DNA from 3 places in the Streptomyces marispadix genome. Region 2 is predicted to be linked to each of the others. Evidence: riboswitches for the same ligand, from Rfam matches in the RefSeq annotation. Region 2 holds a riboswitch; each other region holds the start of a gene.

Region 1 (4,275 bases), 1.4 Mb from region 2:
CGGGTCAGCAGCGCCGCGAGCACCACGGCTGCGGTGAGGAACGACGCGAACGAATAGCGCGTCGGCGTGACCAGCTCCAGCACCAGCGCCATCACCACGAGCGTCGGCGGCAGCGCCTTCACCCAGCGGGGGAGCCAGTCGACGCGGCGGGTGCGGTACAGACGTGCGGTGAGCGAGCTGCTGCGGGGCGTTCTGCTCCGCATGCTGCCCAGGCTCCGCAGCAGCCCGGAGTCTCGCATCTCCTCCGCGCCGGGTGGACGCCCCCGCACGACGCCGGGGACGCCCGTCGGACCCGAGGGACTCCGGCCTTCGGCCGCCGGGTCTCCCCCGCTGCCCCTGCCTCCCGTGTTCACGTTCGTCCGTTCCCTTCCACGGGGCGGGCCGGGCCGCCGCTCCTGCTCCGGCCTCTTCCCAGTCTCCGCCGGCGGTGCGGATCCGGCTCGCCGTGCACGGGCAGGGGCGGCCGACCGCGGAAGTATGCGCCGTAGGCGCTGGTACGCGGGCGAGGCGCGGCGAGGGCAGCTCACACACCGGTGCGAGCGGGCGGCTTCCGCATCCACGCTCCGCGCCCGCCCGTCACTTCAGGGGAGCGTCAGGCGAGCCTCGCCTCCACCTGGCCCTGGCTCTGCCGCGTCTCGAACACGGGCTGCGGGGAGGTCGCCGGACCGGACACGTTCCAGCCGTCCGACAGCCGGAAGACGCTTCCGTGCCACGGGCAGCGCACACATCCGTCGCTGATCTCGCCCTGCGACAGCGGCCCGGCCATGTGGCTGCACCGGTCCGCCAGCACATGGACGGCGCCTCCGCTCTCCCTTACGACGACGACCGGCGTCCCGCCGACGGTCCGCCGCACCGCCTCTCCGACGGGCAGATCCGAGGCGGCGCCCAGGGAGTGCCAACCCGGCTCCGTACGCACGGAGATGTCCTCGGCGTGGTTGATGGCGGACGCCTGCCGGTAGGCGAGATGACCGCCGAGCGTGCCGCCGATGCCGACGGCGGTGAGCCCGGCGAACCCCAGCATCCGGCCGCGCAGGGAACGGCCGCGAAGCCGTGCGCCCAGCGAGGACATGTAGCAGGAGATGGCGACGGTGTTGGCGAGCGCGTGCACGAGCCCTACGCGCATCTGCGGTTTGCGCAGCTCGGCCCAGTCGATCCATCCGGTGATGGCGGCGGGTACGGCGGCGCCGAGGCCCGTGGCGATCAGCAGCGCGGGCGCGTAGTGCCGCCGCTTGCCCGGAATCAGATCCAGTACGGCCGCCGAGAGCCAGGTGCCGATGGGGATCTGGACGAGCGCCGGATGCACGGGATGGCCGAGCCAGTGGCCGTGCAGCGCGTCGCGGTCCTCTTCGCTGAGGGGGAGTGCGTGCACGGCCCGCTGGATTCCCTGGAGCGGGGGATCGAGCCGCGTGTCGCGCTCGGTCTTCTCGATGGCGGTCAGCACCCGTCCCTGCCGCTCGGGATGGGGCAGCACGGCGCGGAGGGCGCCGGCACATGCAAGCAGCTTCTGTGAATAGGACATACCGCCCGGTTCCCGTCAGGAGCGGGAGCAAACAGCCGGAGCGTCGCCGGGTCGTGGCGCCTCTGCCCGCCGGGCTCGTCTGTCGGTGTTCCGAACCCGGGCTCCTCTGTCGGCGTTCCGGGCCGGGTGCGCGGGCCGGGTGCGCGGGCCGGGTCTGGGTACCGGGTGCCCCTGGGGGTCGTCCGGCGACCCCGCCTCCTCGTCCCGTTTCCCCCGTCTCGTTCCGCTTGCGGCCCGTAGCGGCGATCCGGAGTGCCATGGAACGACATGTGCGCCGAACTGACGCCTCTTCACCGGCGGTTCACCGGTCACGCACGGCGACCGCACGTACCGGCCTGGGTGACCGCGTGTCCCAATTGGCCCCTACTGTCCGGGAAACTGCATGTCACGCGGCTACAAATCTCGCCGGAACCGCTTGGAATCACAGTCGCCGCTCTATTAACGTTCCATAACGCAGCGCGGTCGTCACCGCCGTCACGAGAGACGGCTCCGTGCGCCGTCGCCGAATCCTGAAAGTGCACCATCCCGAGCCACAACTCGATATCGCTGCACCAAAGGAACCGGGGAACCACCCCCTGCCACTCACAAGGCGGGGATGGGGTGAATCGACAAGTTCCGCCCACGGGCGGGCAGTTCGTAGGAGACCTTCCTGCTCCGAACCCGTCAGCTAACCCGGTAGGCGAGAAGGAAGGAAAGGAGAACGCCCCCGTGGCGTCCAACAGGCATGCCCCCGAGGGCACGTACGACCCGTATCTCGACGACGAAGAGTCCGGCAGATCCGGCGACTACGGCTCCTCATCCGGCGACGACGGCGCGTACCACCGGCAGTTCGGCTCCTCGTACGACCGTTACGACGACTACGCCTCGAAGCTGACCGAGGTGTACGAGACGCAAGGTCACGAGGGCGGGCCCCACGGGTACGACACCGTCCCCGGACACGAAGCGCCTTACGCCACGCATGAGTTCGGCACGCAGGAGTTCGCCACCGGCGGGTTCGGCACGCAGGAGTTCGCTGCTCACGAGTTCGGCACCCACGAATTCGGCGTCCAGGAGCACGACTTCGGGACGTCCGAGTACGGCAAGTACGAGTTCGGACCCGACTCCGTGCCGCCCGTACCCGACGCCTTCGGCCCGGACTCCCCCTCCTACGAGGAGTGGAACCCGACCGAGGACTCCGTACGCCCCGTACGCGGACGCCACAAGCTCGCCAAGCAGCGCGGCGGCAGCATGGCCCGCAGCGGCGCGGTGCTCGGCGTCGGCATGATCGCGGCAGTCGGCGCCGGCGGCATGGCCACCGCGCAGGAGAAGCCGTCGACGGCCATCTCCATGCCGGATGTCGCAGCGGCCGCCGACAAGGCCAAGGACCTTCCCGGCGTCAAGCTGCTGTCGGGCGGCTCCGAGGAGACAGTCGCAGGTCAGCCCCTCACACAGGCGGCGCTGACCGAGAGCGACACCCAGGCCGGCCGTACGGACGCGGGCGAGGCACTGCGCTCCCGCATCCTCCAGCAGGCCCAGCAGCAGCAGAACGCCGCCGAAGCCTCGGCACGCGAAGCAGCCGTCGACAAGGCGGCCGACGCGGCACGGGCGAAGGCGGCCAAGGCGGAGAGGAAGCAGGACGCCGCCGAGCGGGCGAAGGCCGAGGAAGCCCGCCTCGCCAAGCTCGCAAAGAGCTTCAAGCTTCCCGTCTCCGGTTACCAACTCACTTCCCAGTTCGGCGAGTCCGGCGGTCTGTGGGTCAACGGCCACACCGGCACGGACTTCGCGGCCTCCTCCGGCACGCCGATCAGGGCCATCCACTCCGGCACGGTCAAGGAGGCAGGCTGGGCGGGATCGTACGGCTACCGGACGATCCTGAAACTGGACGACGGAACCGAACTCTGGTTCTGCCACCAGTCGTCGATGAACGTCTCCGCGGGCCAGAAGGTCCGTACGGGCGAACTCATCGGCCGCGTCGGCTCCACCGGGAACGTCACAGGCGCCCATCTGCACCTGGAGGTCCACCCCGGCGGCGGCGACGCGATCGACCCGGCGGCGTGGCTGCGGGGCAAGGGCCTCTCGCTCTGACGCCGGCGGCGAACCGGAGGCCGGGCCCGCACAGTTGAGCCCGGCCGCCGTAAGGCTTCGCACAAGCGGCACCGCCTGCGACGACGGCATCACGGATTCCGGCGGCAGGAGTTCCGTATCCGCGGAGTCCCGCGTCCGCGGTCCGGTGCTCGGCGGCTCACACCCGAGCACAGGCCCCGCGACGATCCGCAACCGCACCCGTACGCAAGCCGGTTCGCGTACCCGCAGCGGCGCATCCGCCCCTCCCCGGGCGTCGCCGCATCTCACATCTGCACATTCGTACTGCCGACGCGATGACCTGTCGCGCCGCCGCCGCCTCGCACCGTCGGGGTGCCTGGAACACGCGCAACTCACCCATGCCCCTCGGCGCACACAAAGGAGGGGACGAGGCGGCGGCGGACGGGGGCCCTCTCCATGCGGGCCGCCCCTTGCGGGCTGTGCCCCGTGCGGGCCCGCCCCGTCCGGGCTTCCACGTACGTACTCCACTCACGGACCCGCGTACGGCCGCGTCGCCCGGCACCCGATGCCCCGGCGGCCCTGGTGGACCACCCCCCGACACCAGGGCCGTCGGCCTCCGTGCCTGCCGGGACGCGCACACGGGCGCTACGGTCGGCACATGTCTGAGTACGACTCCCCTGACGCGACCGGCGAATCGCCCGACGTGGCGAGCGGCGGCGGCCTCGCCTCCCGCC
Region 2 (4,275 bases):
CTGCCCGAGCAGACCGACCGGCAGTGAACGGGCGGGGGAGCGAGCCGGTGCGCATGCCATGCGGATGGGCCGTGGGGGCGCCGGCTGACGGCCCTGAGCCCCGTTCGCGCCTCGGTCCCGGTGACGGTCACGGTGGCGGTCGCCGTCGCGGTCCCGGTCGCGGCTCCCGTATGGGACGGCTCCCTCGCGCGGTACGCCCGCCCGCCATACGCTGAACCGCATGAGCTGGACAGCGCGCAGCATCCCCGACCAGAGCGGACGCACCGCTGTGGTGACGGGCGCCAACAGCGGGATCGGCTATGTGACCGCCCGCGAACTGGCGCGGCGCGGCGCCCGCGTGGTGCTCGCCTGCCGCAGCGAACAGCGCGGCGCGCTCGCCCTCGACCGGCTGATGTCCCAAGTGCCCGAGGCGCGTGCCGAGTTGCGTCTGCTGGACCTCGCGGACCTGCTGTCCGTACGGGACTTCGCCCGCACCCTGCCCTGCGAACGGCTCGATCTGCTGATCAACAACGCGGGCCTGATGGCGGTGCCCTACGCACGTACCGCCGACGGCTTCGAGATGCAGTTCGGCGTGAACCACCTGGGCCATTTCGCCCTCACCGGGCTGCTGTTGGAACGTCTGCTGGCGGCACCGGGCGCACGCGTCGTGACGGTCGCCAGCATGGCCCATGTGCTGTCCAACATCGATATGAGCGACCTCGGCAGCGAACGCCGCTACCGGCCCATGGCGGCCTACGGCGCGTCGAAGACGGCGAATCTGCTCTTCGTGCGGGAGCTGGCACACCGCGCCGACAACAAGGGGCTCGACCTGACCTCCACCGCCGCCCACCCCGGCTATGCGAGGACCGAGCTACAGACCAAGGGCCCACGACTGGCCGGGCAGCCGCGGCGTGAACGGATCACCAAGCTCGTCACCGACGCCGTCGGGGCCTCCGCCGACCAGGGGGCGGCACCGGTGCTGTACGCGGCGACCGCACCGTACGTACAGAGCGACTCGTTCTACGGGCCGCGCATCCTCGCGGTACGGGGCGGCCCGGGATCGGCCTGGCGGGCGCCATGGGCGCGGAACGACATCGCGGCCGGGCAGCTCTGGGCGGCCTCGGAGCGGCTGACGGGAGTGACCTACCGGGGGCTGTGAACGAACGCGCGGGCGCCGTGAACGGGCCCCGGGGCCTTGGTGTGCGGGCAGTGCGTCGGGCATGGTTTCCTGCGTCCGGACCGGACGGCCGGGATGCCCAGCCGCACGGGCCGCACTGATCGCCGGGACCGCTACGGGCCCAGCCGCCCACAAGGCCGGAATGTCCCCGGGTTCCGCGATTCGTACGATTCGGCGCTCAGGTCGCATTCGCCCCGTTCCGAACATGCGTGTCCCGTAGATCCCGTACATGCGCACACGACCAGCCTGCCGTCGCGGAGAGAGGAGAGGAGGCAGCCGTGATCCGAGTGCTCGTCGTCGACGACGACTTCATGGTGGCCCGGCTGCACAGCACCCTCGTCGAACAGGTGCCGGGGTTCACGGTCGTACGGGCCGTGCACAGCGGCAACGACGCCCTGGCGGCGGTGCGCGAACTCCGGCCCGATCTCGTGCTGCTGGACATGTACCTCCCCGACGTGCCCGGCCTGGAGGTCCTGCGCGAGCTCCGCGGTACGGCGGCCCCCGACGAGAGCCCGGACGTGCTGGTCGTCACGGCGGCGCGGGACGCGGCGACGGTGCGGGGCGCCCAGCGCGGCGGGGCGGTGCAGTACATCATCAAGCCCTTCGAGGGGCAGCTCCTCAGGGAGCGGCTGAGCCGGTACGCGGAGCGCCGCGCGGAGCTGGCCGCGCTCCACGCTCCCGAACAGGACGATGTCGACCGGCTCTTCGCGGGTGCGCCCGGCGAAGCGGCACCGGACGGCACGGACGGGGCCCGCACCGCCACGGGCACGGCCGACGCAGCCACGGCCACGTCCCCGCACCCCGCGGCCCCCGCGGCCCACACCCCGGCCCGCCTGCCCAAGGGCCTCACCGAGCAGACCGCGGAGCTGGTGCGCGCCACCCTCGAGGCCGCCGGCGGCAGCTCCGGCCTGTCCGCCTCCGAGTGCGCCGAGCGCAGCGGGCTCTCGCGCGTGAGCGCCCGCCGTTATCTGGAGCACTTCGTCTCCCTGGGGACCGCCCGCGTGACCCTCCGATACGGCACCACGGGCCGCCCGGAACGCCGCTACCACCGCGTGGACGCCCAAGAGGAGACATCGGGGTCCGCGTGATTCGCGCCACAGGCAATCAGTGACCAGAGTCACAAAGCCATTGCCGCCCGTCGGGCCGCATTCTCAATTCCCTTGCTTCGCAAGGACTATGGAGCATCAACCGGTGCCGACTGCCGGCCAATTCCGGTGATCTTCCCTCTCCTCGGTGCACTCAGCTTTCTTGTGAAGACGATTTTCTTCTGATTAACGTGCAACCCCACCGCGTCTCCCGTGCGGTGGTCCGCTGCCGGGACGCCTAATCCTGCCGCCCAGCGGCGGAAAACAACGCAATCCCAGCCCGGCAGGAGCGGGGGACCCAAAGTAAGTGCCGCGCGTTCCGCACCCAAGGTGCGCACGGCTAGGGGTGAAGCCGTATGCGAATGCCCCCTCGCATTCGCCGCGGCCGGGCAACTCCAGCCCGAATCCGACAGCTCACCTCGCAGGCGCAGGAGAGGAACAGCCCTATGTCCGGACGCGGTCGACACCGTCGTCAGCCCAATCGCCGTATCACGCGCAGAATGTCGCGCACTTCCCTCGCCATTACCGCCGGCGGTGCGGGCCTCGCCCTTCCGTTCGTCGGTACCGGCAGCGCTCACGCCGCCTCCGTCGACACCTGGGACAAGGTCGCCCAGTGCGAGTCCTCGGGGAACTGGTCCATCAACTCCGGCAACGGCTACTACGGCGGCCTCCAGTTCAGCCAGAGCACCTGGGCCGCCAACGGCGGCACGGAGTACGCGCCGCGCGCAGACCAGGCCACCAAGGAGGAGCAGATCAAGGTCGGCGAGAAGGTGCTCGACAGCCAGGGCGCAGGGGCCTGGCCGTCGTGCGGCCCGAAGGCCGGGCTCGGCAGCGACAGCGCGGCACCGGATCTCTCCTCGGACTCCGAGAAGGCCAAGCCCGCGGCGAAGCAGAAGAAGTCCGAGAAGGGCGACGACGAGCAGTACACCGTCGCGACCGGCGACACCCTCGCCGCGATCGCCCGCGAGCACGACACCGAGGGCGGCTGGCGGAAGCTCTACGAGGCCAACCGCAAGACCGTCGGATCAGACCCCGACCTGATCCACCCGGGCCAGAGGCTCGCCCTCTCCGGCGAGGCCCAGGACCAGGGCGGCCAGCCGCAGGGCGGCGGGGCACCGCAGGCCGGCGGCACGCACACGTCCGGTTCGAAGTACGGGAACACCCTCGACGGATGGATCCGCGAGGCTCTCGACATCATGAAGTCGAAGAGCATTCCCGGGACTTACGACGGCATCAAGCGGAACATCATGCGGGAGTCCGGCGGCAACCCGAACGCCGTCAACAACTGGGACATCAACGCCCAGAACGGCACCCCGTCCAAGGGTCTGCTCCAGACCATCAAGCCCACCTTCGACGCCTACCACGTCGAGGGCACGGCCGACAGCATGACCGACCCCGTCGCGAACATCGTGGCCGCGTGCAATTACGCGGCGGCCAGGTACGGCTCCATCGACAACGTCAACGGACCGTACTGACGCGACCGTTCGGCGGAATCCGGCTCCTCGGGACCTGCCGGACGATTCAGTGGTTCGCAAATTCGCGCCGCATTGCGGCCCGCCGTCGGCGGCCGTCCACGGGAACATTCCGGTGGACGGCCGCCGACGGCTTTCATTTGCCGCCACAGATACGGCGAAACCGATACGGCAGTACCTCTGCCGCGGTACCGCTACGGCAGCGCGGGGAGAATCACGAGGTCGATTCAGGGCTGCCGGGTTTCAAGGATGAAAGCCAGGACTGGAAGTCAGGGCTGGAAGACCTCGTCGGCCTTCACCGCGACTTCCAGAACCACCGGCCTTGTGCTGTGGGCCAGTTCGGGCAGCAGTGCGTCCAATTCCGCGAGCAGTTCCGCATGTCCGGTCACGCGCCGCGCGGAACATCCCAGTGCCTCCGCCATGCCGGAGACACTGACCTCTTCGAAGTCCGGCCATGGCGCGGTGTCTTGGTGCTTCTCCGCGAGCCGGTCCATTATCGCGTAACGGCCGTTCGCGAGAACGACGAATACGACGCCCACCCGGTATCGCGCGGCGGTCCACA
Region 3 (4,275 bases), 2.6 Mb from region 2:
CGGGTCGGTCGAGGACTGCAACTCGGCCAGATATCCCGTCTGTTCGAGCACGGCCTCCAGCACCGTCGCGGGCCCGGCCCCTGACTCGACGACGGTACGCAGCTCCTCCATCAGCACGTTGAACCGCCGTACGGCGTTGGCCGAGCGGGCGGCCATCCCGTACGCCTCGTCCACACGGGCCAGCGCCTGCGGGAAAGTGATCTTCTCGCGGAGCGCGAGTGCCTCGATCATTGCCTCCGCACGGTCGCCGATGCCGCGCTTGGGCACGTTGAGGATGCGCCGCAGCGGCACCGCGTCCTCCGGGTTGGCGAGCACCCGCAGATAGGCCAGTACGTCGCGCACCTCGCGGCGTTCGTAGAAGCGGACGCCGCCGACGACCTTGTAGGGCAGGCCGACGCGGATGAAGACCTCCTCGAAGACACGCGACTGTGCGTTGGTGCGGTAGAAGACCGCGACGTCGCCTGCCCTGGCCTCGCCCGCGTCGGTGAGGCGGTCGATCTCGTCGGCGACGTACTGCGCCTCGTCGTGCTCGGTGTCGGCCACATAGCCGGTGACGGGTGCGCCCGCGCCGGACTGGGTCCACAGGTTCTTCGGGCGGCGGTTCTCGTTCCGCTCGATGACGGCGTTGGCGGCGCTGAGGATCGTCTGCGTGGAGCGGTAGTTCTGTTCGAGGAGGATCGTCGTGGCGTCCGGATAGTCCTCCTCGAACTGGAGGATGTTGCGGATGGTGGCGCCGCGGAACGCGTAGATGGACTGGTCGGCGTCGCCTACGACACACAGTTCGGCACGTTGCGGGGCGGGGCGTTGCCGCTCCTGACCACCCTCGGGTCCGGCCTCGGCCTCGGGTCCGCCCTCGGGTCCCGCCTCGCCGGTGCCCACCAGCTCCCGAACCAGCGTGTACTGGGCGTGGTTCGTGTCCTGGTACTCGTCGACGAGCACGTGCCGGAAGCGCCGCCTGTAGTGCTCGGCGACGTCGGGGAACGCCTGGAGCAGATGGACGGTCGTCATGATGATGTCGTCGAAGTCCAGCGCGTTGGCCTCGCGCAGCCGCGCCTGGTACATCGTGTACGCCTCGGCGAGAGTCTTCTCATACGCCCCGGACGCGGCGCCCGCGAAGTCCTCGTCGTCGATCAGCTCGTTCTTCAGGTTCGAGATCTTCGCGCTGAACGCCTTCGGCGGATAGCGCTTCGGATCGAGGTCCAGGTCCCGGCAGACCAGGGCCATCAGCCGCTTCGAGTCGGCCGCGTCGTAGATCGAGAAGGACGAGGTGAAGCCGAGCTTCTTGCTCTCGCGGCGCAGGATGCGAACGCACGCGCTGTGGAAGGTCGACACCCACATCGACTGCGCACGCGGCCCGATCAGCTCCTCGACGCGCTCCTTCATCTCGCCCGCGGCCTTGTTGGTGAAGGTGATGGCGAGGATCTGCCCGGGGTGAACGCGGCGTGCCGCGAGCAGATAGGCGATGCGGTGGGTGAGCACCCGCGTCTTGCCCGATCCCGCGCCCGCGACGATGAGCAGCGGCGAGCCGGTGTGCACCACGGCCGCGCGCTGTGCCTCGTTCATCTGCTCCAGCAGCGCGTCCGGATCGACGACCGTACGGGGCGTGCCTCCCCTGTGATGCGAGGACGAGCCGCCGGCGCCCGCGGGGCCGGCCGCAGGGCCGTCGTCGGGCCCGATCCCCGCTCCGCCGGGGCCCGTTGGGCCCTCCACGGACGCGGAACCGTCCTGCGCGCGCACGGGCGCGAGGCTTGCCAGGAACTCGTCGTCGAAGAGGCTGCTCATCGTCGAACGAGTCTAGATTGCCGCTCCGACACCGCACGGCCACGTCCCGCACGGGATAACGAACAGATATCGGACGTATCACCTATCGGCCTTCACAGACGCCCCACATCTCGCTACGGTGCCGTGCCAGGCGGTCCGCACCAATGTCCGGCGAAAGCGTCGGCACGGGCCGCCTCCGCCGAATCCGACGGACGTCCGACGGGCCTCCCAGGAGCGCTTCGCCGGAGCCGGGGACCCACCGCGTGCAGCGGAGAACGTGAGACCGCGTACGCACCCGGGGTGAATCGGGAAGTCGCACCGCGGAAGCACCGCGCACGACCCGTAGGGCCGCCTTCCGAGAGCCCGAACCCGTCAGCTAACCCGGTAGGCGGTTCACGGAAGGAGTTGCCGGTCTTGGCGTCCCATCGCAAGCCGCGCACCCGGATACTGAAGTCCGCCTCTAAGAAGCGCGGTGTCATCGGTGTCACCACCGCCGCACTCGCCTCCGTCTCCCTGCTCTCCCAGAGCGCCCAGGCCGCACCGGACGACGGCAAGCCGTCGATCTCCGAGGTCAAGAAGAAGGTCGACAAGCTCTACCAGCAGGCCGAGACCTCGACGCAGAAGTACAACGAGGCCAAGGAGAAGACGGACGCCCAGCGCAAGAAGGCGGACAGATCCCTCGACGAGGCCGCCGAGCGGACCGCGAAGCTCAACGACGCGCGCCGCACGCTCGGCAACTACGCCACGGCCCAGTACCGGACCGGCGGCATGTCCCAGACGGCGACCCTCCTGCTGACCGAGGACCCGCAGCAGTTCTTCCAGCAGTCGCACATGCTCGACCGGATGACCGGCCGTCAGAAGGAGGCCGTCACCGACTTCGAGAAGCAGCGGAAGGCGGCGCAGAGCAAGCGTGAGCACGCCACCGAGGAGCTGGCCTCGCTCGCCGCGTCGCAGAAGGCGCTGAAGAAGAACAAGCAGGAAGTGCAGGACAAGCTCGCCGAGGCACGCAAGCTGCTGTCGAAGCTGACGGCGGAGGAGAAGGCGCGCCTGGCGAAGATCGAGAAGAGGAAGCAGGAGGCGGCGCGCAAGGCCGCCGAACGGGCCGAAGAGGCGCGCCGCGAGGCCGAGAAGGGCGACGGCTCCCAGCCGGGCGGTTCGCAGTCCTCGCAGGTGGAGAAGGTGCTCGCCTACGCCAAGGCCCAGCTCGGCAAGCCGTATGTGTGGGGAGCCACCGGCCCGAACTCCTTCGACTGCTCCGGGCTGACCCAGGGCGCGTGGAAGGCCGCGGGCATCTCGCTGCCCCGTACGACCTGGGACCAGGTCAAGGTCGGCACGAAGGTCGCCAAGTCCGAGATGAAGCCGGGCGATCTGGTCTTCTTCTACGACGACATCAGCCACGTCGGCATCTACGTGGGCGGCGGGCAGATGATCCACGCGCCGAAGCCCGGCGCGGACGTGACGTACGAGGACGTCAGCTACATGCCGTACCACTCGGCGGTGCGGCCGGGCTGAGCCGTCCGCGGGCCCGGCGGCCCTGCGGCCGGGCCCGGATCACCGCCCGGCCAGGGCCCGTTCAGGGCTCTGTCAGGGCTTGGTCAGGGCCCGGTGAGGGCCTGACCGGAGCCCGGTCGAGGGCCCGACGAGGGGCCGGGCAGCAGCGGGACTCCGGAGACCGAGCAGTGCCGGGCCCGGGGGCAGGGCGGGCACGGCGGCTCAACCCTCCGCAGGCGAAGGCGACTTGCAGGCTTCGTCGTCACGTCCACAGGACGGCGACGAAGATGTTCGCCACCGTCAGCGCGCCGACCGTGCCGAAGAGGGACGAGGGCACTTTCTCCTCGTCCCTCTTCACATACACCAGCCCGAGGATCACCACGAGCAGCGCGAGCTTGAGGCCGATCTTTACGTTGTTCACCGGGTCGTTCGCGGCCTGGTTGAGGCCGACGAGGACCATGCCGGTCAGCAGCATGGTGAGCGCGCCGTGCAGCATGCCGGGGACGAACCGGGCCTCGTTCGTACGCATCGCCTTCATCTGGAAGAAGAAGCCGCCCAGCAGGGCCGCGATGCCGATGACGTGGAGCCCGACGAAGACATTTATGAGTACGTCCATGGCCGGAGCCTAGCGACGGGGGCGACGCGCGCCGGGCCCGGGGCCCGTGCCCGAGGCGGCCCCCGGCGACCGGTCGGCGGGGGACTGTCGGTCACCAGCGGACCGGCAGCCGCTTGACCCCCCTGATCAGCATTCCCGGCATCCACGGCAGCGTGGCCTCGTCCGCGTCGCACGTGATGCCGGGGCAGCGCTCCAGCAGCGAGCGGATCGCGATACGCCCCTCCAGCCGGGCCAGCGGCGCGCCCAGGCAGTAGTGCAGCCCGTGCCCGAAGGCGATGTGGCCGCGTGCGTCCCGGCGGATGTCGAAGCGGTCGGGATCGTCGAAGCGCTCGGGGTCGCGGTCGGCGTCGGCCATGGCGATGAGGACGGTCGAACCCGCGGGGATTGTCACCCCGTCCATCTCCACG

What was found. A riboswitch is a leader RNA that binds a small molecule or an ion and turns the genes downstream of it on or off. The one in region 2 is predicted to bind cyclic di-AMP.
Region 1: linked by a shared signal. The riboswitch ahead of MMA15_RS12415 (M23 family metallopeptidase) and the one ahead of MMA15_RS27810 (transglycosylase family protein) in region 2 are both predicted to bind cyclic di-AMP.
Region 3: linked by a shared signal. The riboswitch ahead of MMA15_RS17660 (C40 family peptidase) and the one ahead of MMA15_RS27810 (transglycosylase family protein) in region 2 are both predicted to bind cyclic di-AMP.

Annotation. Positions count from the first base shown of each region.
Region 1 is NZ_JAKWJU010000002.1:2,980,081-2,984,355, reverse strand. Features, by position in the region: gene MMA15_RS12425 (PP2C family protein-serine/threonine phosphatase) at 1-203, opposite strand, end outside; gene MMA15_RS12420 (Rieske (2Fe-2S) protein) at 593-1,519, opposite strand; cyclic di-AMP (ydaO/yuaA leader) riboswitch at 2,054-2,216, shown strand; gene MMA15_RS12415 (M23 family metallopeptidase) at 2,624-3,583, shown strand; gene MMA15_RS12410 (aldo/keto reductase) at 4,200-4,275, shown strand, end outside.
Region 2 is NZ_JAKWJU010000002.1:1,615,341-1,619,615, forward strand. Features, by position in the region: gene MMA15_RS06940 (alpha/beta fold hydrolase) at 1-27, shown strand, start outside; gene MMA15_RS06945 (oxidoreductase) at 221-1,138, shown strand; gene MMA15_RS06950 (response regulator) at 1,435-2,244, shown strand; cyclic di-AMP (ydaO/yuaA leader) riboswitch at 2,500-2,682, shown strand; gene MMA15_RS27810 (transglycosylase family protein) at 2,688-3,716, shown strand; gene MMA15_RS06965 (thiamine pyrophosphate-dependent enzyme) at 3,983-4,275, opposite strand, start outside.
Region 3 is NZ_JAKWJU010000002.1:4,191,806-4,196,080, reverse strand. Features, by position in the region: gene pcrA (DNA helicase PcrA) at 1-1,782, opposite strand, end outside; cyclic di-AMP (ydaO/yuaA leader) riboswitch at 1,992-2,168, shown strand; gene MMA15_RS17660 (C40 family peptidase) at 2,176-3,273, shown strand; gene MMA15_RS17655 (hypothetical protein) at 3,515-3,868, opposite strand; gene MMA15_RS17650 (cytochrome P450 family protein) at 3,960-4,275, opposite strand, start outside.